4 regions of the Streptomyces sp. NBC_01255 genome follow, and region 2 is predicted to be linked to each of the others. Evidence: riboswitches for the same ligand, from Rfam matches in the RefSeq annotation. Region 2 holds a riboswitch; each other region holds the start of a gene.
The links. A riboswitch is a leader RNA that binds a small molecule or an ion and turns the genes downstream of it on or off. The one in region 2 is predicted to bind cobalamin.
Positions count from the first base shown of each region.

Region 1: another riboswitch for cobalamin. It lies ahead of cobN (cobaltochelatase subunit CobN); the one in region 2 lies ahead of metE (5-methyltetrahydropteroyltriglutamate--homocysteine S-methyltransferase).
Region 3: another riboswitch for cobalamin. It lies ahead of OG357_RS08345 (ABC transporter substrate-binding protein); the one in region 2 lies ahead of metE (5-methyltetrahydropteroyltriglutamate--homocysteine S-methyltransferase).
Region 4: another riboswitch for cobalamin. It lies ahead of OG357_RS36150 (energy-coupling factor ABC transporter permease); the one in region 2 lies ahead of metE (5-methyltetrahydropteroyltriglutamate--homocysteine S-methyltransferase).

Region 1 covers NZ_CP108474.1:4,522,812-4,527,502, reverse strand. Annotated here, with positions in the region: gene cobN (cobaltochelatase subunit CobN) at 19-3,702, opposite strand; cobalamin riboswitch at 3,744-3,878, opposite strand; gene OG357_RS20215 (cobalamin biosynthesis protein CobG) at 3,956-4,691, shown strand, end outside.
Region 2 covers NZ_CP108474.1:1,432,029-1,436,719, reverse strand. Annotated here, with positions in the region: gene OG357_RS06130 (oxygenase MpaB family protein) at 1-435, shown strand, start outside; gene metE (5-methyltetrahydropteroyltriglutamate--homocysteine S-methyltransferase) at 512-2,830, opposite strand; cobalamin riboswitch at 2,997-3,217, opposite strand; gene OG357_RS06120 (hypothetical protein) at 3,297-3,641, opposite strand; gene OG357_RS06115 (Lrp/AsnC family transcriptional regulator) at 4,015-4,485, opposite strand; gene OG357_RS06110 (LLM class flavin-dependent oxidoreductase) at 4,580-4,691, shown strand, end outside.
Region 3 covers NZ_CP108474.1:1,931,366-1,936,056, forward strand. Annotated here, with positions in the region: gene OG357_RS08335 (ABC transporter ATP-binding protein) at 29-838, opposite strand; gene OG357_RS08340 (FecCD family ABC transporter permease) at 835-1,929, opposite strand; gene OG357_RS08345 (ABC transporter substrate-binding protein) at 1,926-2,987, opposite strand; cobalamin riboswitch at 3,054-3,260, opposite strand; gene OG357_RS08350 (cold-shock protein) at 3,321-3,527, opposite strand; gene OG357_RS08355 (APC family permease) at 3,652-4,691, opposite strand, start outside.
Region 4 covers NZ_CP108474.1:7,993,721-7,998,411, forward strand. Annotated here, with positions in the region: gene OG357_RS36135 (ATP-binding cassette domain-containing protein) at 1-229, opposite strand, end outside; gene cbiQ (cobalt ECF transporter T component CbiQ) at 226-975, opposite strand; gene OG357_RS36145 (energy-coupling factor ABC transporter substrate-binding protein) at 982-1,392, opposite strand; gene OG357_RS36150 (energy-coupling factor ABC transporter permease) at 1,389-2,087, opposite strand; cobalamin riboswitch at 2,116-2,351, opposite strand; gene OG357_RS36155 (RidA family protein) at 2,366-2,758, shown strand; gene OG357_RS36160 (VOC family protein) at 2,807-3,199, opposite strand; gene OG357_RS36165 (ArsR/SmtB family transcription factor) at 3,196-3,498, opposite strand; gene OG357_RS36170 (PTS-dependent dihydroxyacetone kinase phosphotransferase subunit DhaM) at 3,572-3,982, opposite strand; gene dhaL (dihydroxyacetone kinase subunit DhaL) at 3,979-4,599, opposite strand; gene dhaK (dihydroxyacetone kinase subunit DhaK) at 4,644-4,691, opposite strand, start outside.

The DNA of each region.
Region 1 (4,691 bases), 3.1 Mb from region 2:
GCGGGTGAGAAGGGAGGGTTACTCCTCCTCGTCGGTGCCCCCGGCGCCTTCCAGGTCGCCTTCCGTTTCCAGGAAGACCTGGCGCAGGGCGGCCAGGGTCTCCGGGTCCGGCTTCTCCCACATGCCGCGGGACTCGGCTTCGAGGAGGCGTTCCGCGATGCCGTGCAGGGCCCAGGGGTTGGCTTCCTTCAGGAAGGCCTGGTTGTCCGCGTCGAGGACGTATTCCTGGGTGAGTTTGTCGTACATCCAGTCGGCGACCACGCCCGTCGTGGCGTCGTAGCCGAAGAGGTAGTCGACCGTCGCCGCCAGCTCGAACGCGCCCTTGTAGCCGTGGCGGCGCATCGCTTCGATCCAGCGCGGGTTGACCACGCGGGCGCGGAAGACCCGGGAGGTCTCCTCGACGAGGGTGCGGGTGCGGACGGTCTCGGGACGGGTGGAGTCGCCGATGTACGCCTCGGGGGCCGTGCCCTTGAGCGCGCGGACGGTCGCCACCATGCCGCCGTGGTACTGGAAGTAGTCGTCCGAGTCGGCGATGTCGTGCTCGCGGGTGTCCGTGTTCTTGGCGGCCACCGCGATGCGCTTGTACGCCGTCTCCATCTCGGCGCGCGCCGGGCGGCCTTCGAGGCCTCGGCCGTAGGCGTAGCCGCCCCACACCGTGTAGACCTCCGCGAGGTCGGCGTCCGTGCGCCAGTCGCGGCTGTCGATCAGCTGGAGGATGCCCGCGCCGTACGTCCCCGGCCGGGAGCCGAAGATACGGGTCGTCGCGCGCCGCTCGTCGCCGTGCTCGGCCAGGTCGGCCTGCGCGTGCGCCCGGACGTAGTTGTCCGTGGCCGGTTCGTCGAGGGCCGCGACCAGGCGTACCGCGTCGTCCAGGAGGCCGATGACGTGCGGGAACGCGTCTCGGAAGAAGCCCGAGATGCGGAGGGTGACGTCGACACGCGGGCGGTTCAGTTCGGCGAGGGGGATGGCCTCCAGGCCGTTCACCCGGCGCGAGGCGTCGTCCCAGAGCGGGCGGACGCCGAGCAGGGCGAGCGCCTCGGCCACGTCGTCGCCTGCGGTCCGCATCGCGCTCGTACCCCAGAGGGAGAGACCGACGGAGGTCGGCCACTCGCCGTTGTCCGTGCGGTAGCGCTCCAGGAGCGAGTCGGCCAAGGCCTGGCCCGTCTCCCACGCCAGGCGGGAGGGGACGGCCTTCGGGTCCACCGAGTAGAAGTTGCGGCCCGTCGGCAGGACGTTGACCAGGCCGCGGAGCGGGGAGCCCGACGGGCCCGCCGGGACGAAGCCGCCGTTCAGGGCGTGGACCGCGTGGGTCAGCTCGTCCGTCGTGCCGGCGAGGCGGGGTACCACCTGCTCGCAGGCGAAGCGGAGGACCGTCTTCACGGACTCCAGCTGGATCCCGTACGCCGTGCCGCCCATCGGCGGGGCGCCCAGGCCCAGTACGGCGGCGTCCGTGATCGCGTCCACGGACCAGCCGGCGGCCTCCATGGCCTCGACCACCCGGCGGGCGCGCTCCTCGATGTCGTCGGTCCTGGCCCGGTCCATGGCCGACTCGTCCAGGCCGAGCGCCTCGCGCAGGCCCGGCAGCGCCTGCGTACCGCCCCAGATCTGGCGGGCGCGGAGGATCGAGAGGACCAGGTTGACGCGGGCCTCGCCCTCCGGCGCGCCGCCCAGGACGTGCAGGCCGTCGCGGATCTGGGCGTCCTTGACCTCGCACAGCCAGCCGTCGACGTGCAGCAGGAAGTCGTCGAAGCCGTCGTCCTCCGGGCGGTCCTGGAGCCCCAGGTCGTGGTCGAGCTTGGCCGCCTGGATCAGCGTCCAGATCTGGGCGCGGATCGCGGGCAGCTTCGACGGGTCCATCGAGGAGATCTGCGCGTACTCGTCGAGCAGCTGCTCCAGGCGCGCGATGTCGCCGTACGACTCGGCGCGCGCCATCGGCGGCACCAGGTGGTCGACGAGGGTCGCGTGCACGCGCCGCTTGGCCTGCGTGCCCTCGCCCGGGTCGTTGACGAGGAAGGGGTAGATCAGCGGGATGTCGCCCAGTGCCGCGTCGGGGCCGCAGGCGGCGGACAGGCCGGCGTTCTTGCCGGGCAGCCACTCCAGGTTGCCGTGCTTGCCCAGGTGGACCATGGCGTCGGCGCCGAAGCCGCCGTCCTCGGCGCGGGCGGCGATCCAGCGGTAGGCGGCCAGGTAGTGGTGCGACGGCGGGAGATCGGGGTCGTGGTAGATCGCGATCGGGTTCTCGCCGAAGCCGCGCGGCGGCTGGATGAGGATCAGCAGGTTCCCGCGGCGCAGGGCGGCGAGCACGATGTCGCCCTCCGGGTTGCGGGAGCGGTCGAGGAACATCTCGCCGGGCGCCGGGCCCCAGTGCTCCTCGACGTGCGTGCGGAGCTCCTCGGGCAGGGTCGCGTACCAGCGCTTGTAGTCGGCGGCCGGGATGCGGACGGGGTTGCGCGCGAGCTGCTCCTCCGTCAGCCAGTCCTGGTCGTGGCCGCCGGCCTCGATGAGGGCGTAGATCAGCTCGTCGCCGTCGCCGGAGATCAGGCCGGGGAGGTCTTCGGCCGGGCCGAAGTCGTAGCCCTCGGCGATCAGGCGGCGGAGGAGCGAGACGGCGGAGGCGGGGGTGTCGAGGCCTACCGCGTTGCCGATGCGGGAGTGCTTCGTCGGGTACGCGGAGAGGACGAGCGCCAGCTTCTTCTCGGCGTTCGGGATGTGGCGGAGCCGCGCGTGGCGGACGGCGATCCCGGCGACGCGGGCGGCGCGCTCGGCGTCCGCGACGTACGCCGGAAGCCCGTCCGCGTCGATCTCCTTGAAGGAGAACGGGACGGTGATGAGCCGGCCGTCGAACTCGGGCACGGCGACCTGGCTGGCCGCGTCCAGCGGCGACAGGCCCTCGTCGTTCTCCTCCCAGTTCTCGCGCGAACCGGTCAGGCACAACGCCTGGAGGATCGGTACGTCGAGCCCGGCCAGCGCGCCCGCGTCCCAGGCCTCCTCGTCACCGCCGGCCTGCGCCTCGGCGGGCTTGGTGCCGCCCGCCGCGAGGACGGTGGTGACGATCGCGTCGGCGGTACGGAGCCGGTCGAGCAGCTCCGCCTCGGGGGCGCGCAGGGACGCCACGTACAGCGGGAGCGCCTGCGCGCCGGTGTCCTCGATCGCCGCGCAGAGGGTTTCCACGAAGGCGGTGTTCCCGCTCATGTGGTGGGCGCGGTAGTAGAGCACCGCGATCGTCGGGCCGGTCGTCGTCCGGGCGGTGCGCTCCAGCGGGCCCCAGGTGGGGGCCGGCGCCGGGGCCTCGAAGCCGTGGCCGGTGAGGAGGACGGTGTCGGAGAGGAAGCGGGCCAGCTGCTCCAGGTTCCCGGGGCCGCCGTGCGCGAGGTAGGCGTGCGCCTCGGTGGCGACGCCGACGGGGACGGTCGAGGTCTCCATCAGCTGGGCGTCGGGGGCCTGTTCGCCGCTGAGCACGACGACCGGCTTCCCGGTGGCGCGGATCGCGTCGATCCCCTCCTCCCAGGAGCGGATGCCGCCCAGGAGGCGGACGACGACGAGATCGACGCCGTCGAGGAGCGTGGGCAGTTCGGCGAGGGACAGCCGGGAGGGGTTGGCGAACCGGTACTCGACCGGGCCGCCGGCTCCCTCGGCCGAGGCGGCGTTCGCCGCGCGGGCACTGAGCAGGTCGGTGTCGGAGTGCGACAGCAGCAGAAGCATGGCGTGCGCAGGCCCTTCCTCGGGGTTGTCCGCGCCCCGGGTGGTCGTGTGGACGGCGGGAGTTCCTGACTCACCCGTGCCATCGCTGGTACGGGCTCACAGTGGCGGGACCGCGCCGGATTCTCACCGGGCTTCCTCCCCGGGGTCCTGGGACCCCATGCCGATCTGCATCCTAGATCGTGAGGTCGGCGGGGCGGGGCGGGCCGTGGAGTCGGCCGGATCACACTCGGTGGTGGCCCGGTTCCCCGTGGGTATGCTCGCCGCCATGCCGCCCACCCCACCCTCGACGCCCGAACGGGACGAAGCTCGCAAACGGGACCGTGGCGACGCCTGCCCCGGGGCGCTGCGCCTGCACGCCGCCGACGACGGCCGGCTGGCCCGACTGCGGCTGCCCGCAGGATGCTTGACGGCACGTCAGGTCGAGGCGCTGGCGGACGCGGCGGAGATCCTCGGCGACGGACGGGTCAGCATCACCTCCCGGGGGAACGCGGAGCTGCGCGGCCTCGCGGACGACTGCGGGGCGGAGCTCGCCGCACTGCTCGCGGAAGCGGGCCTGCTGCCCTCCCCCACCCACGAACGCGTCCGCAACATCGTGGCCTCCCCGGCCGCCGGCCTCGACGGACTCGGCGGCCCCGAGGTCCAGTTGTGGGCCCGTGAGCTGGACACCCTGCTGTGCGCCGAGCCCTGGGCGGCGGCGCTGTCCGGCCGTTTCCTCTTCGTCCTCGACGACGGGCGCGGTGACGTGGCGGGCCTCGGCGGCGATGTGACCTTGGTCGCAGTGGAGCCGGGTGCCGCGCTGTTGTACGTGGGCGGGCTGGCCTTCCGGGTCGGCGGGGCCGACGCTCCCCGGGCCGCCCTCGCCGCCGCCGGGGCCTTCCTGGACGCCGCCCGCGAGGCCGGGAACGGGGCCTGGCGGGTGCGGGAGCTGCCGGATGGGTGCGCCCCCGACGTGGCGGGCGCGCTCGCCCGCGCGGGGATCGCGGCGGAGC
Region 2 (4,691 bases):
CTCGACCAGTACATGATCCGCTACATGGGCCCCTCCCCGGAGGGATCCCATCTGACCCGGCAGCTGATCGACCTCTACGAGGAGGTCGTGCCCGGCACCCTCTTCGACCCTGTCGTCTCCGCGCTCATCCGCTACCTCGTCGGCGACACCTGCGCCGACTGGCTGGACGTCCCCCGCACCCGCTGGGACACCCTCGTCAAGTCCGTCCCCCACCTCCTCGGCGTCCTGGAGACCATCGAGGACCGCTCCCCGCTCGGCGCGTGGGCCCTGGACCGACTCGGCCACCTCACCACCGTCCTCGAACTGTCCTCCCTCACCCGCGGACGCGTCATGCACTACGCCATCCCCGAGGACCTCAGGAAGGAGTACGGCCTCTCGGCTATCCCGGCCCGCACGCGCCGCTGGACGCCCCCGGCCGCCACGGTCTCCCCGTGATCCCCGTGATCCCCGTGATCCCCGCGCCCCCGCCGCTCGGGCGGGGGCGCGAGGATTCCCTGTCGCTACGGCACGGTCAGGGGGTGGCGAGTTCCGCGCGGACGGTGCGGGCCGCCGCGACCAGGTTCTCCAGGGAGGCGCGGGTCTCGGGCCAGCCTCGGGTCTTCAGGCCGCAGTCGGGGTTGACCCAGAGCCGCTCGGCGGGGATGGCTTCGAGGCCGGTACGGAGCAGCTCGGCGGCCTCGTGGGCGCTCGGCACGCGCGGCGAGTGGATGTCGTAGACACCGGGTCCCGCCTCGCGCGGGTAGCCGTGCGCGGCGAGTTCGCGGGCGACCTGCATGTGGGAGCGGGCGGCCTCCAGGCTGATGACGTCGGCGTCGAGGTCGTCGATGGCCTGGACGATGTCGCCGAACTCGGCGTAGCACATATGGGTGTGGATCTGGGTCTCCGGGCGCACTCCGGCGGTCGTGAGGCGGAACGCCTCCGTCGCCCACGCCAGGTACGTCCCGTGGTCGGCGGCGCGCAGCGGCAGGGTCTCGCGGAGGGCCGGCTCGTCCACCTGGATGACCGAAGTGCCCGCCGCCTCCAGGTCGTTCACCTCGTCGCGCAGGGCGAGGGCGACCTGGCGGGCGGTGTCGGCGAGGGGCTGGTCGTCGCGGACGAAGGACCAGGCGAGCATGGTGACCGGTCCGGTGAGCATGCCCTTGACGGGCTTGGCGGTGAGGGACCGGGCGTACGCCGTCCAGCGGACCGTCATCGGCGCGGGACGGGAGATGTCCCCGGCGAGGACGGGCGGCCGGACGTAGCGGGTGCCGTAGGACTGGACCCAGCCGTGTCGCGTGGCCAGGTAGCCCGTGAGCTGCTCGGCGAAGTACTGGACCATGTCGTTGCGTTCGGGCTCGCCGTGGACCAGGACGTCGAGGCCGGTCTTCTCCTGGAAGGCGATCACGTCCTGGATCTCGGACCTGATGCGCTCCTCGTACCCGGCGGTGTCGATCCGCCCGGCCCGCAGGTCGGCCCGCGCGGTCCGCAGCTCCGCGGTCTGCGGGAACGAGCCGATGGTCGTGGAGGGGAGCAACGGAAGCCGGAGGGCGGCGTGTTGGGCGCCCGCGCGGTCGGCGTACGGCTGGGGGCGGCGGGTGTCGGCGTCGGTGACGGCGGCTGCGCGGGAGCGGACGGCCGGGTCCTGGGTGATCGGGGAGCGGGCGCGCGAGGCGAGGTCGGCGCGGTTGGCGGCGAGTTCGCCGGTGATGGCCCCGGTGCCCTGCGAGAGTCCCTTCGCGAGGGTGACGATCTCGGCGGTCTTCTGGCGGGCGAAGGCGAGCCAGCGCAGGATCTGCGGATCGATCTCGCGTTCCGCCGTGGCGTCGAGCGGGACGTGCAGCAGGGAGCAGGAGGCCGCCACGTCGACGCGGTCGGCGAGACCGAGGAGGGTGCCGAGTGTGGTGAGCGACGCGGCCAGGTCGTTGACCCAGATGTTGCGGCCGTTGACCACTCCGGCGACGAGTCGCTTGCCGGGCAGGCCGCCGATGGCGGCGAGCGAGTCCAGGTTGGCGGCCGCTCGCTCGGTGAAGTCGAGGGCCAGCCCCTCCACCGGCGCCTTGGCCAGCACCGGGAGGGCGTCGCCGAGCCGGTCGAAGTAGGAGGCGACCAGGAGCTTCGGACGGTCCGTGAGCGCGCCGAGGTCGCGGTAGGCGCGTGCGGCGGCGTTCAGTTCCGCCGGGGTGCGGTCCTGGACGAGGGCGGGCTCGTCGAGCTGCACCCAGTCGGCGCCCGCCGCGCGGAGGTCGGCGAGGACCTCGGCGTACACCGGAAGCAGCCGGTCGAGGAGGGTGAGCGGATCGAAGTCGGCCGCCACGCCGGGCGCGGGCTTGGCGAGCATCAGGTAGGTGACGGGGCCGACCAGGACGGGCCGGGCGCCGAGGCCCAGGTCGAGAGCTTCCCGGAAGCCCGCGACCTGCTGGGAGGAGTCGGCCGAGAAGACCGTGTCAGGTCCCAACTCCGGGACGAGATAGTGGTAGTTGGTGTCGAACCACTTGGTCATCTCCAGTGGCGCGACATCCTGGGTGCCGCGTGCCATGGCGAAGTAGCCGTCGAGCGGGTCCGCCGCGACGGCGGCCCGGTGGCGGGCGGGGATCGCGCCGACCATGACGGTGGTGTCGAGGACGTGGTCGTAGTACGAGAAGTCGCCGGTGGGGACCTCGTCGACACCGGCGGCGGCGAGCTGCCGCCAGGTGGTACGGCGCAGTTCGGCGGCGGTCGTCCGGAGGGCGTCGGCGCTGACGCGGCCCTTCCAGTAGCCTTCGACGGCCTTCTTCAGTTCCCGGTCGGCGCCTTGGCGGGGGTAGCCGTGCAGGGTGGCCTGCGCTGCCGCGGCTGCGGACTTGGTGGTCACGGAGATCTCCTTCGCGAGATGAATCCCTGAGGTCCCGGTGACGGGACGAGGGCGCGAAGGGTGACGGAACGGACGGTGCGACCCGGCGCGGTGCGACGCGGTCGTCCTTCTCGCTCTGTACGCCGACCCGCCCACGAGGTCACCGGAACATCCGCGCGCGGAATCGTCCGCGTGCGGGCAACGGGCAGGTCTTCGGACTCGCGGGCACGTCCTCACGGGGGAGGACACCTAATGGCCGTCGCTTCCCAGACCCTTCCCGGGTCCAGTGCTGATGACGGCGGTCGTTCCCGCTCACCGCTGCGGGGCAGTCCCGGATTCCCACCGGGTTCCCTCTTACGACGCATCCCGTCCGGCTGACGGGGGCGAACCAGCTGCACCCGCAGCGTAGCCCGGTCCTCGCGGTCTTTGCACGCAAGGGGACTCCGGGGCCCCAGCAGGCCCCGGAGTCCGTCAGGTCACGTCGTGCTCAGGCGCCGCAGAAGGACACCGTCCGTACGTAGCCGCCGAGGTTCTCGTCGTCGGTGCCCAGCAGGGTGTCCGTGGAGTCGGGCAGGCACTCCACCGCCTCGATCTTGTACTGGGGGTACGTCCCGAGCACGGTCGGGGAGGCCGCGAGGGAGACCCGGACCCGGCCCGTCGCCGAGATCGTCACCCGGCCGGCGTCGCTCACCGCGGAGTCGAACGGGCCGCCGTCACCGGCGTCCGCCGCCGAACCCACGACGAGCCGGCCGGCGGCGGTCACCGCGATGTCGGAGATGTGCCGCGTGCCGGCGTCGTCCGGGTACGTCGACCGGTAGGTCCGGTTCGTCACCGCGCCGAACAGCGGCTGCCCCCACGCGGCGAACGTCAGGGGCGCCGCGTACAGGGTGGCGGGACGGTCGGGCCCCGCGCCCCGGTCCGCCCACAGGGCGGCGAGCCTTCTGCCATGTGTCGGCGGCGCCCGCCGGGGCGGAGCCGGGCGTCGTCAGCAGCGCGGTCGCCGCGGTGAGCCACGCCATGCGCTGCAACATCGGAAGTTTCACGGGAGTCGCTTGCCTTCTCTGTCCGACAGACGCGAGGTCACGCGCCGGACGTCAGGCTATTGATCTTGGTCGGGAAGCCCCCAGCACCGTTTGACCCGTTCGCCGGAGCGCGCGGTCGGACTGAGAGGGCGCACGGCAGATGTCGCGCGCCCCTTCCGGATCTCAGCGAGCCGCGCGCGCTGCCGTTCGCGGCTCGGCCGGTCCCCGGAACGGCAGCGTCCGGCTGAGGACGAGGTTCGTGGTCGTACTCCCGAACCGGGCCAGCGCGTCGACGAGCTCCTCCAGATGGGACATCGACGTGGCCGCCACCTTCAGGACGTAGCAGTCGTCCCCGGTCGTCCGCAGACACTCCAGGTACTCCGGGCGCTCACCGAGCAGCCGGCGCAACGGCTCGTGCCGTGTCCCCGGGTACTTCAGCCGGACCACCGCGAGCACCGGATGGCCGGTCCGCTCCAGGTCCACCTCCGCCCGGAACCCCGTGATCACCTCGGCGTCCTCCAGACGCCGCACCCGCTCCTTGGTCGCCGACGCGCTCAGGTTCACCCGCCGCGCCAACTCCGTGTACGCGATCCGGCCGTCCTGCTGGAGTTCCCTCAGGATCGCCCAGTCCGTCGCGTCGAGGGTCTCGGTCATCCGGCCAGATTACCGGCGGATCCACGGCCGAAGGGCCTCGGAACAGGCGGGAATCCCTTCTGCGGGACCCTGCCGCCTGACTAGCCTCGTTCTCGTGAAGATCGGAGTCAACATCCTCAACTTCGGACCCGGCACCGACCCCGGAGTCCTGCGGAACTGGGCTCGGACCGTGGAAGGCCTGGGTTACGACCTCCTGATGGTCTCGG
Region 3 (4,691 bases), 500 kb from region 2:
GGCCATCGTAGGCAGAGGCGTCCCCGGCTCAATCTCCGGCGGGAGCCGGGAGCGTGCCCAGGAAGCGGATGTGCGGGTGGCCTCCGGGCGTCGGCCGGGTCACCGTGGCGCGTACCCGGTACACCTCGGCGATGAGCTCCTCCGTCAGGACCTCGTCCGGGGTGCCGCGGGCCACCACCCGGCCCTCCGCGAGAACGACGAGCCGGTCGCAGTACATCGCCGCGAGGTTCAGGTCGTGCAGGGCGACGACGGCGGTCAGGCGGAGCCCGGCGACCAGGGTCAGGAGGTCGAGCTGGTGCTGGATGTCGAGGTGGTTGGTGGGTTCGTCGAGGAGGAGTTCGCGCGGTTCCTGGGCGAGGGCGCGGGCGATCTGGACCCGCTGGCGTTCGCCGCCCGAGAGCGTCCGCCAGGAGCGGTGGGCCTTGTCGGCGAGGCCGGTGCGGGCGAGGGCGGAGCGGACGGCGGCCTCGTCCGACGCCGACGCGGGGGTCCAGGCCCTCCGGTGCGGGACGCGGCCCAGCCGGACGGCGTCGAGGACGGTCAGGTCGACCTGGGTGTCGGCCTGCTGCTCGACCGCGGCGAGGCGCCGCGCGACCGTGCGGCGGCCGAGGCCGTCGAGGGGATCGCCGTCGAGGGTGACGACGCCGCTGTCGGGGGCGAGGACGCCGGCGAGGAGGCGCAGGAGCGTCGACTTCCCCGAGCCGTTGGGACCGAGCAGGCCGGTGACGGTGCCGGGACGCGGGGCGAGGCTGACACCGTCGAGGACGGGGCTGCCGCCGACGGTGCGCGAGACCCGGTCGGCGCGGAGCCCCGTGGCCGTGCCCGCCTCCGCGGTCATCGCGTACCCCTCGTGCGGTAGAGGACGAGGACGAAGGCCGGTACGCCGATCAGCGAGGTCACCACGCCCACCGGGACCTCCTGGGGATCGAGCACCGTACGGGCGAGGGTGTCCGCCCAGACGAGGAAGACCGCTCCGGTGAGCGCCGTGACCGGCAGCAGCCGGGCGTGCCCGGGGCCGACGAGCGCGCGGGCCGCGTGCGGCAGGACGAGACCGACGAAGCCGATCGCGCCGGCCGCGGAGACCAGCGCGGCCGTCAGGAGGGCGGTGACGCACAGGAGGACCGTCCGGGCGCGGGTGACGGCGACGCCCAGCGACGCGGCGGCGTCCTCGCCGAAGGCGAAGGCGTCCAGCGTCCGCGCGTACCCGCCGCAGATCAGCAGGGCCGCCACGAGCACCGCTGAGCACACCCGCACCTCGTCCCAGCCGACCCCGCCGAGCGAGCCGAGCAGCCAGAACAGCACGCCGCGGGTGGTCTCCGCGTCCGCGGCCGTCATGACGACGAAGGAGGTCAGCGCGGAGAAGAGCTGCATCGCCGCGACCCCGGCGAGGACCACGCGGTCCGGCGAACCGCCGAGGGTGTGGCTGAGCAGCAGCACGAGCGCGAAGGAGCAGACCGCCCCGAGGAACGCGCCGCCGGTGACGGAGACGACTCCCCCGCCGACGCCGAGGACGACGACCAGGACGGCGCCGGTCGAGGCCCCCGAGGAGACGCCGAGGACGAAGGGATCGGCGAGCGGGTTGCGCAGGAGCGACTGCATCACCGCCCCGCACACGGCGAGTCCGGCGCCGCACACGGCCGCGAGGAGGGTGCGGGGCAGGCGCAGGTTCCAGACGATCCCGTCCCGGATCGGGGACAGGTCCGAGGCGCCCCCGGTCAGATGGGCGACGACGACGGACCACACCTCGCCGACGCGGATGTCCGCCGGCCCGATGGTGATCGCCGCGGCGACCGACGCGCAGAGGACGGCGAGCCCCGCCACGGCCCACGCCAGTGCCCGGCCGCCGCGCCGCACCGTGGTCGACCGGGTGGGAGGCCGGGAACCGGGAGGACGGGGCGCGGCGGGGCGGGCGGGGCGGGTGAGGGTCACTTGGCGAGCCCGTACGAGCGGAGCGCGGCCGCCACCTTCTCGACGCCTTCGACGGTACGGATCGTGGGGTTCATCGCCTGGCCGCTGAGCAGCACGTACCGCTTCTTCCTCACCGCCGTCATGTTCCTCGTGACCGGGTCGGACTCCAGGAACGCGATCTTCTTCGCGGCGCTCTCCGCCGACTGGGAACGGCGGGTCAGATCGCCGATGACGAGCACGTCCGGGTCGCGGTCCGCGACGGTCTCCCAGTTGATCTGGGGCCACTCCTCGCGCGTGTCGTCGAAGACGTTCTTCGCGCCGAGCGCGCGGGTCACGATGCCGGGGGCGCCGCAACAGCCCGCCATGTAGGGGGACTCGGCGTTGGCGAACCAGTAGAGGACGGAGACGTCCTTGAAGTCGCCCGCCGAAGCGGCCTTCGCCACCCGGCCCCTGAGCTCGGCGACGAGCTTCTCGCCTCGCTCCGGCACTCCGAACACCCGGGCCAGGTCCCGGATCTCGCCGTGGACGGTCTCCATCGTGAGCGGCCGGGTGCGGACACCGTCGCCGTCGCCGCTGTTGTCCTTGTCGGCACAGTCGGTCGGCGAGACGTAGGTGGGGACGCCGAGCTTCGCGAACTGCTCGCGGGGCGCGACGCCGCCCTTCCCGAGGGTGTACGCGAACGAGGCGGCGGCGAAGTCGGGTTCGGTGTCGAGCACCTTCTCGAAGGAGGGGTAACGGTCGGCGAGGCGCGGCACCTTCGCGTTCTGCGCCTCAAGCCCCTTGAGGACGGGGTCGGTCCACGTTCCGGTGCCGACCATCCGGTCGGCCAGGCCGAGGGAGAGCAGGATCTCGGCGGCTCCCTGGTCGAGCGCGACGGCCCGCCGGGGCGGGCGGTCGATCCGTACGCGCTCACTGCAGTTGTCGAGAGTCACGGGGTAGCCGGAGCCCGAGCCACCGGCTGAGCTCTTCGCCGACGGCGTCGTGGCGGGTCCGCCGCCACAGCCCGTCGCGGTCACGAGCAGGGTCAGGGTGCCGGCGAGAAACAGCGCGGCGGAACGGACGGGGTGTGCGAGCGGCACGGAGCATTCCTCTGCGTCCACGGCTCATACGCGGAGCCTGTCGTACGGTGCTCCCCGGTCGACGGCGTGACGCCGGGGCCGCCAGCAGGTCTTCGGACTCGGGGTCATCCGGACGGGGCGCCTTCCCGGGCCTGTTCCGCCGCCCAGTGGCCGATGCTCCGCCCGTCGCCCTCACCGCTGCGCGTCAGCTCCGGTTTCCCACCGGATTCCCTGACCCGTACGCTCGCCCGTTCGGGTGAGCGCAAAGGTGCGACTGGCCTCGGCACAGTACCACCGGGGACCCGTCGCACCTCCGGCCGCGAGCCCGGCCTGATCGGCAAGACACCCCGCAGGTCAGAGGCGCAGCTCCTTCGCCTCGAAGCGGCCGTCGCCGAGGACGAGGACGAAGGTGACCTGCTGGCCCTCGGAGACCGTCTGCAGCTCTCCCTCGATGTCCGCGGCGCTGAAGTACACCTGTTCCTCGGAATCCACCGGGACGACGAAGCCGTACCCGCCGAGACGGTTGAAGGACTGCACGAACCCTTTGCTTCTGCCTTCCACGGCGGCCTCCCTGTCGTCACCGGCGAAGTGCCTCTCAGGGGAGATCTACCCCGTCGGCCCGCACTTCGCCCGTCATGGGAGACCGCCATGGGAGACCGTCGCGGGAGACCGTCGTGGGTGTTCCCTACACCGTGAAACGGAGGCGGCAGACGACGGCGTCCGTGTCGCGGCGGACGGCCCGGGCGACGAGCGCGCCCCGGCGGTTCTGGAGAGGCCGCTGCCAGAGCCGTTCCGGTTCGGCCTCCGGGATCAGGACGGTGATCCGGGTGTCGGGTTCGGCCTCCCGGAGGCCGTGGACGTACGCGGTGATCGGGCGCCCGAGCGTGCGGCGCTCCGAGGGGAGCCGGACGAGGGGGACGCCCGGGTTCCACAGGGCCCAGTCGCGCTCCAGGGCTTCGGTCAGGGCCCGGTCCTCCGGGTCCGGGTGGCAGACGGTGACCGCCCGGACCTCGTCGCCGAGGGAGACCGCGGCGGTCAGCGCCTCGCTGGTGAGGCGGTTCAGGGACGAGACCGGGACCAGGACGAGGGAGCGCGCGCGGTGCGGCGGCTCGGGGACGCGGCCGACGCCGAGCCGCTCGCCGATCCGGCCGTAGGCGCGGTGGACGGCCTCGAAAGCGAGGACCAGGACCGGGAGGGCGATCACGATCAGCCAGGCCCCGTCGTGGAACTTGGTGGCGGTGACGACGATCGCGGAGACGCCGGTGAGGACGGCGCCGAGCCCGTTGAGCGCGGCCCTGCCCCACTGACGGGTCGCCCGCCAGTGCAGGACCATGCCGGTCTGCGCGAGGGTGAAGCCGACGAAGACGCCGATCGCGAAGAGCGGGACGAGGGTGTTGGTGTCGCCGCCGGAGAAGACGAGCAGGGCGGCCGAGACCACCGCGAGCCAGACGACGCCGTGGCGGTGGACCTGGCGGTCGGCCTTCAGGCCGAAGACGTGCGGCAGGTAGTTGTCGCGGGCCAGCAGTTTCAGCAGGACGGGCAGGCCGCCGAAGGAGGTGTTCGCGGAGAGCGCGAGCAGCACCATGGTGGCGAACTGGACGACGTAGAAGGCCCAGTTGTGGCCGAGGGAGGCGTCGGCCAGCTGGGCGAGGACGGTGACGCCCTCGACCGGCTGGAGACCGAAGCGGGAGATCAGTACGGAGAGGCCGATCAGCATCACGCCGA
Region 4 (4,691 bases), 6.6 Mb from region 2:
TCACCTCCGCCCCGTCCAGGAGCAGCGACCCGCTCCCGCGCCGCAGCCCCCCGCTGAGCAGCCGCAGCAGCGTCGTCTTGCCGCTGCCGTTCCGCCCGAGCAGCGCGATCGCCCGCCCCTCCGGCACCGCGAAGTCCACGTCCGACAGGACCGCCGGCCCGTCCTCGTAGGCGAAACCCGCCTTCACCAGCTCCACGACGGGCGTCGCGGAGGTCGTCGGAGACGTCACGGCAGGAACCTTTCGAGTACGAGGGTGAGGGCGACGAGCCCGCAGAGGAGCCCGACGGCCGCCGCCAGGAACCGGCGGGAGACCGCGGCCGTGGGGACCAGGACCCGCAGGGTCCCGTCGTAGCCGCGCCCGGCGAGCCCCGACTGCAGGCGCTGCGCCCGGTCGAAGGCGCGCACGAACGCCGTGGCGCCGAGCCCGGCGAGCGAACGCCAGGTCGCCGCCCGGGTGGTGTGCCCGAGGCGGGCGGCCTGCGCCTGGCGGATCTTGGACAGGGAGTCGAGGAGCAGGAAGATGATCCGGTACATCACGAGCGCCACGTCCACCACGGGAGCGGGCACCCCCGCACGGACGAGCCGGGGGAGCACGTCGGAGACGGGCGTCGTGAACGCGAAGAGCAGCACCCCCAGCGAGGCGGCGGCGGTCCGCAGCAGCAGCTCGCCCGCGTGGACGGGCCCGCCGGGCGCGAGGGCCACGAACCCCCGCGCCCCGCCCACCTCGAAGAGCAGCGGCACCGCGCCCGTGACGCAGAACCCGAGCGGCACGCGGAACGCCCGCCACAACTGACGGCCCGCCACCCCGGCCGGGCCCAGCAGGACCGCGAGCGTGGCCGCCGCGACGAGCACCGCACCCGGCCACGGCGGCAGACACACCGCGCAGAGCGTGAGACCGAAGCCGAGCAGGGCCTTCTCGACGGGATGGCGGCGGCGCCAGCGACTGCTGTGCGCCGCCGCGTCGATCGGCAACATGGGCGGCTACGCGTCCTTGCCCTCGGCTTCGATGCGGGAGCCCGCGGTCGCGGCACCCGCTGTGTCCGCGCTCTCCGCACCCTCGCCGGCCTGCGACGCCAGCGCGCGGGCCTCACCCTGCCGACGTCCGCGCCGCACACCGAAGTAGTAGGCGAGGACACCGGCGCCCAGCGCCGCCTGGAGGGCGAACAGTGCCGACTCGATCTCGCCGGACGGCGGCTCGTACAGGGGGCTGAACCACGGCTCGTAGTCCGGCTGGAGCTCCGCGATCGCGGTCTCCGCCTCCGCGTCCGCCCCGGTGAACGGCTCTTCCTTGTGGTCGCCGAGCCCCAGCGCGAGCGGCAGCACGGCGAGCGCGGCGACGACGAGCAGGAGCAGGGCGTTGATCTTCGTGTTCCGGCTGACGGTGAAGCTCATCGCGCGGCCGCCTCCTCGTGTCGCTTCGTGGCGGACCGGGTCAGGACGCCCAGCCGGGTCAGCTCGCCCTTGCTGGACTGCATGAGCAGCCGCATCACGAGCACGGTGAGCAGGCCCTCGCTCACCGCCAGCGGGATCTGTGTCACGGCGAAGATGGAACCGAACTTGGCCAGGGCGCCCATGATGCCGCTGCCCTGGTCGGGGAAGGCCAGCGCGAGCTGGACGCTCGTGACGCAGTACGTGGACAGATCGGCGACGAACGCGCCGAAGAAGACGGCGACCATCAGCGGCGCACCGAACCGGCGCACCAGCAGATAGGTCCCGTACCCCGCCCAGGGCCCGACGATCGCCATCGAGAAGGCGTTCGCGCCGAGCGTGGTGAGCCCGCCGTGGGCGAGCAGCAGGGCCTGGAAGAGCAGGGTGATCGTCCCGAGGACCGCCATGATCGGCGGCCGGAAGAGGATCGCGCCCAGACCCGTACCCGTCGGATGCGAGCAACTGCCCGTCACCGAAGGGAGTTTGAGCGCGGACAGGACGAACGTGAAGGCGCCGGAGGCGCCGAGCAGCAGAGTGGACTCGGGGTTGGAACGCACCTCACGGGTGAGCGCGCGAACCCCGTGGACGACGAACGGAGCGGCCGCGACGCCCCAGGCGGCGGCGTGAACGGGGGGCAGATACCCCTCGGCTATATGCATGGTTGGGAGACCCTCTCCAGCACCTCGTGGATGGACAACGCACCCTGGCCGGTCTCCTGGCTGACGGTCATACGTCCCGACTCCGCCTTCCCACACCGCGGTGGTCTCCCACAACGGTCCAGTGGCTTGCCCGCGGGGGTCTCCCATGGGTGTGGAGCCGGAACTCCCGATCACAGTGGCGAGGGCCGCACCGGTACCGCACCGGTTTCCCGTACACCAAGGCCCTGCGACACTAGTGCGTTGACCAGGTGCATTACAACGCGGAGGAGCACGGAGCGGTGAGTGATGTTCGACAGAGGGTCAGTTCCGGGTCCCCACTCGAACCGGAGATCGGCTTTTCCCGGGCCGTTCGAAAGGGTGCGTACGTGGCGGTCGCCGGGACCGCTCCCATCGGCGACGACGGGGCCGCCGTCGCGCCGGGTGACGTGTACGCCCAGACCGTCAGGTGTCTCGACATCGCCGAGGAGGCACTGAAGGCGGCGGGTGCGTCACTGGAGGACGTCGTGCGCACCCGCGTCATGCTGACCGACGTGACCTCGTGGAAGGAGGCCGCGCGGGCACACGGGGAGCGGTTCTCGGAGGTTCGGCCGGTGACGACCTTCGTCGAGGTCTCGCGGTTCATCGATCCCGCATGGCTCGTCGAGGTGGAGCTCGACGCCGTCGTCGGCTGACGGCGGGGAGAGCGGGCCGACCGGTGGCCGGCCCGCCACCGCTTCGTACTACTTAGGCTCCGTCGCGATCTGGATCAGGTTGCCGCAGGTGTCGTCGAAGACGGCGGTGGTGACGGGGCCCATCTCCAGGGGCTCCTGGGTGAAGTGGACGCCGAGGCCGCGCAGACGGGCGTACTCCGCCTGCACGTCGTCGACCGCGAACTGGGCCAGCGGGATGCCGTCCTGGACCAGCGCGTCGCGGTACGGCTTGACCGCCGGATGGCCGGCGGGCTCCAGGAGGAGTTCGGTGCCGGCGGGCTCGTGGGGCGAGACGACGGTCAGCCACCGGTCCGTCTCGCCCAGCGGGACGTCGTGCTTCTTCACGAAGCCGAGGATCTCGGTGTAGAAACGCTCGGCCTTGGCCTGGTCGTCGACGAAGACGCTGGTCAGATGGATCTTCATGAGGTGCTCTTCTCCGGTCCTGGGGTGTCGGGCACGGGCCATCGCTCGGTGATGTGCCGCAAGGGGGTGGTGTTCAGGTCGTGGAACTTGTAGCGGCCCTCTCGCCTGGTCTCGACGAGCCCGGCGGCCTCCAGCACGGCGAGGTGCTGGGAGACCCCCTGGCGCGAGATGCCGAGCTGATGCTTCATGCTCAGGCGCGAACAGATCTCGAACAGTGTCTGTCCGGATTTCTCCGTGAGCTCGTCGAGGATCGTGCGGCGGGTGGGGTCGGCCAGGGCTTTGAAAAGGTCGTCGGCCACCACCCCAGGATAGGCAACTCCTCACTTGCTTATCAAGTCGACACCCTCGCCCCTTCCCTCCGTCCCTCCTGCCTCACTCCTTGCGATAGGCGTACGCCTCCGACGCCGCCGCGGCGACCGCGTCGAGATCCCCGCCCGCGCTCGCCGTCACCAGCGCCGCGACCGCGCCCTCGACGAACGGCGCGTCGACCAGCCGGGCGCCCTCCGGCAGCTCGTCGCCCTCGGCGAGCAGCGCCTTCACCGTCAGGACCGCACTGCCCAGGTCGACGAGGAGCGCCACCCCGGCGCCGCCGTCGACGGCCTCCGCCGCCGCGCAGATCAGCTCGGCGCTCGTCCCGAGACCGCCGTCGGGGAGCCCGCCTGCCGGCCGGATCGGCGCCGTCCCGCCGCTGCCCGCGAGGCCCTGGGCCAGCGCCGCCACCGAGGCCGCGACATCCGCGCTGTGCGAGACCAGCACGATGCCGACCGGCGCGGTCTCGCTCACGCGGCACCCTCCGTACGGGCTGTGGCGGCGAGCTCGGCGAACAACAGCGCCGACGACGTCGCCCCCGGGTCCTGGTGCCCGATCGACCGCTCGCCGAGATAGCTGGCCCTGCCCTTGCGCGCCTGGAGCGGTACGGTCGCGAGCGCGCCCTCCTCGGCCGCCGCGCGCGCCGCCCCGAAGGAGCTCCACAGCCCCTCCACGGCCGGGACGAGCGCGTCCAGCATCGTCTTGTCGCCCACCTGGGCGCCGCCCAACTGGGCCACGGCGGCCACACCTGCACCGAACGCCTCCGCGAGCCGCTCCCGGTCGACCCGCTCGCCCTTGCCCAGCGCCTTGCCCGTACGGCGCAGCAGCGTCCCGTACAGCGGCCCCGAAGCACCGCCCACCGTGGAGATCAGCTGCCGCCCCGCGGCGACGAGCACCGCACCGGGCGTCGCGGGCGGTTCCTTCGCCAGCAGCTCCGCCACGGCCGCGAACCCTCGCTTCAGATTGACGCCGTGGTCGGCGTCACCGATCGCCGAGTCCAGCTCGGTGAGCCGATCGGCCTCACGGTCGACGGCCCCGGCCATCGCCTCCAGCCACCGCACGAGAAACTCCGCGCCGAATGTCTCACCCATGTCTGCGTCCTTTCCCTCTCCCACACCGTCTCCCCTACGTTGCCTCACCGACCCCAGCGCAGCGCGGGCGTCTGCACCGGCGCGTCCCACAA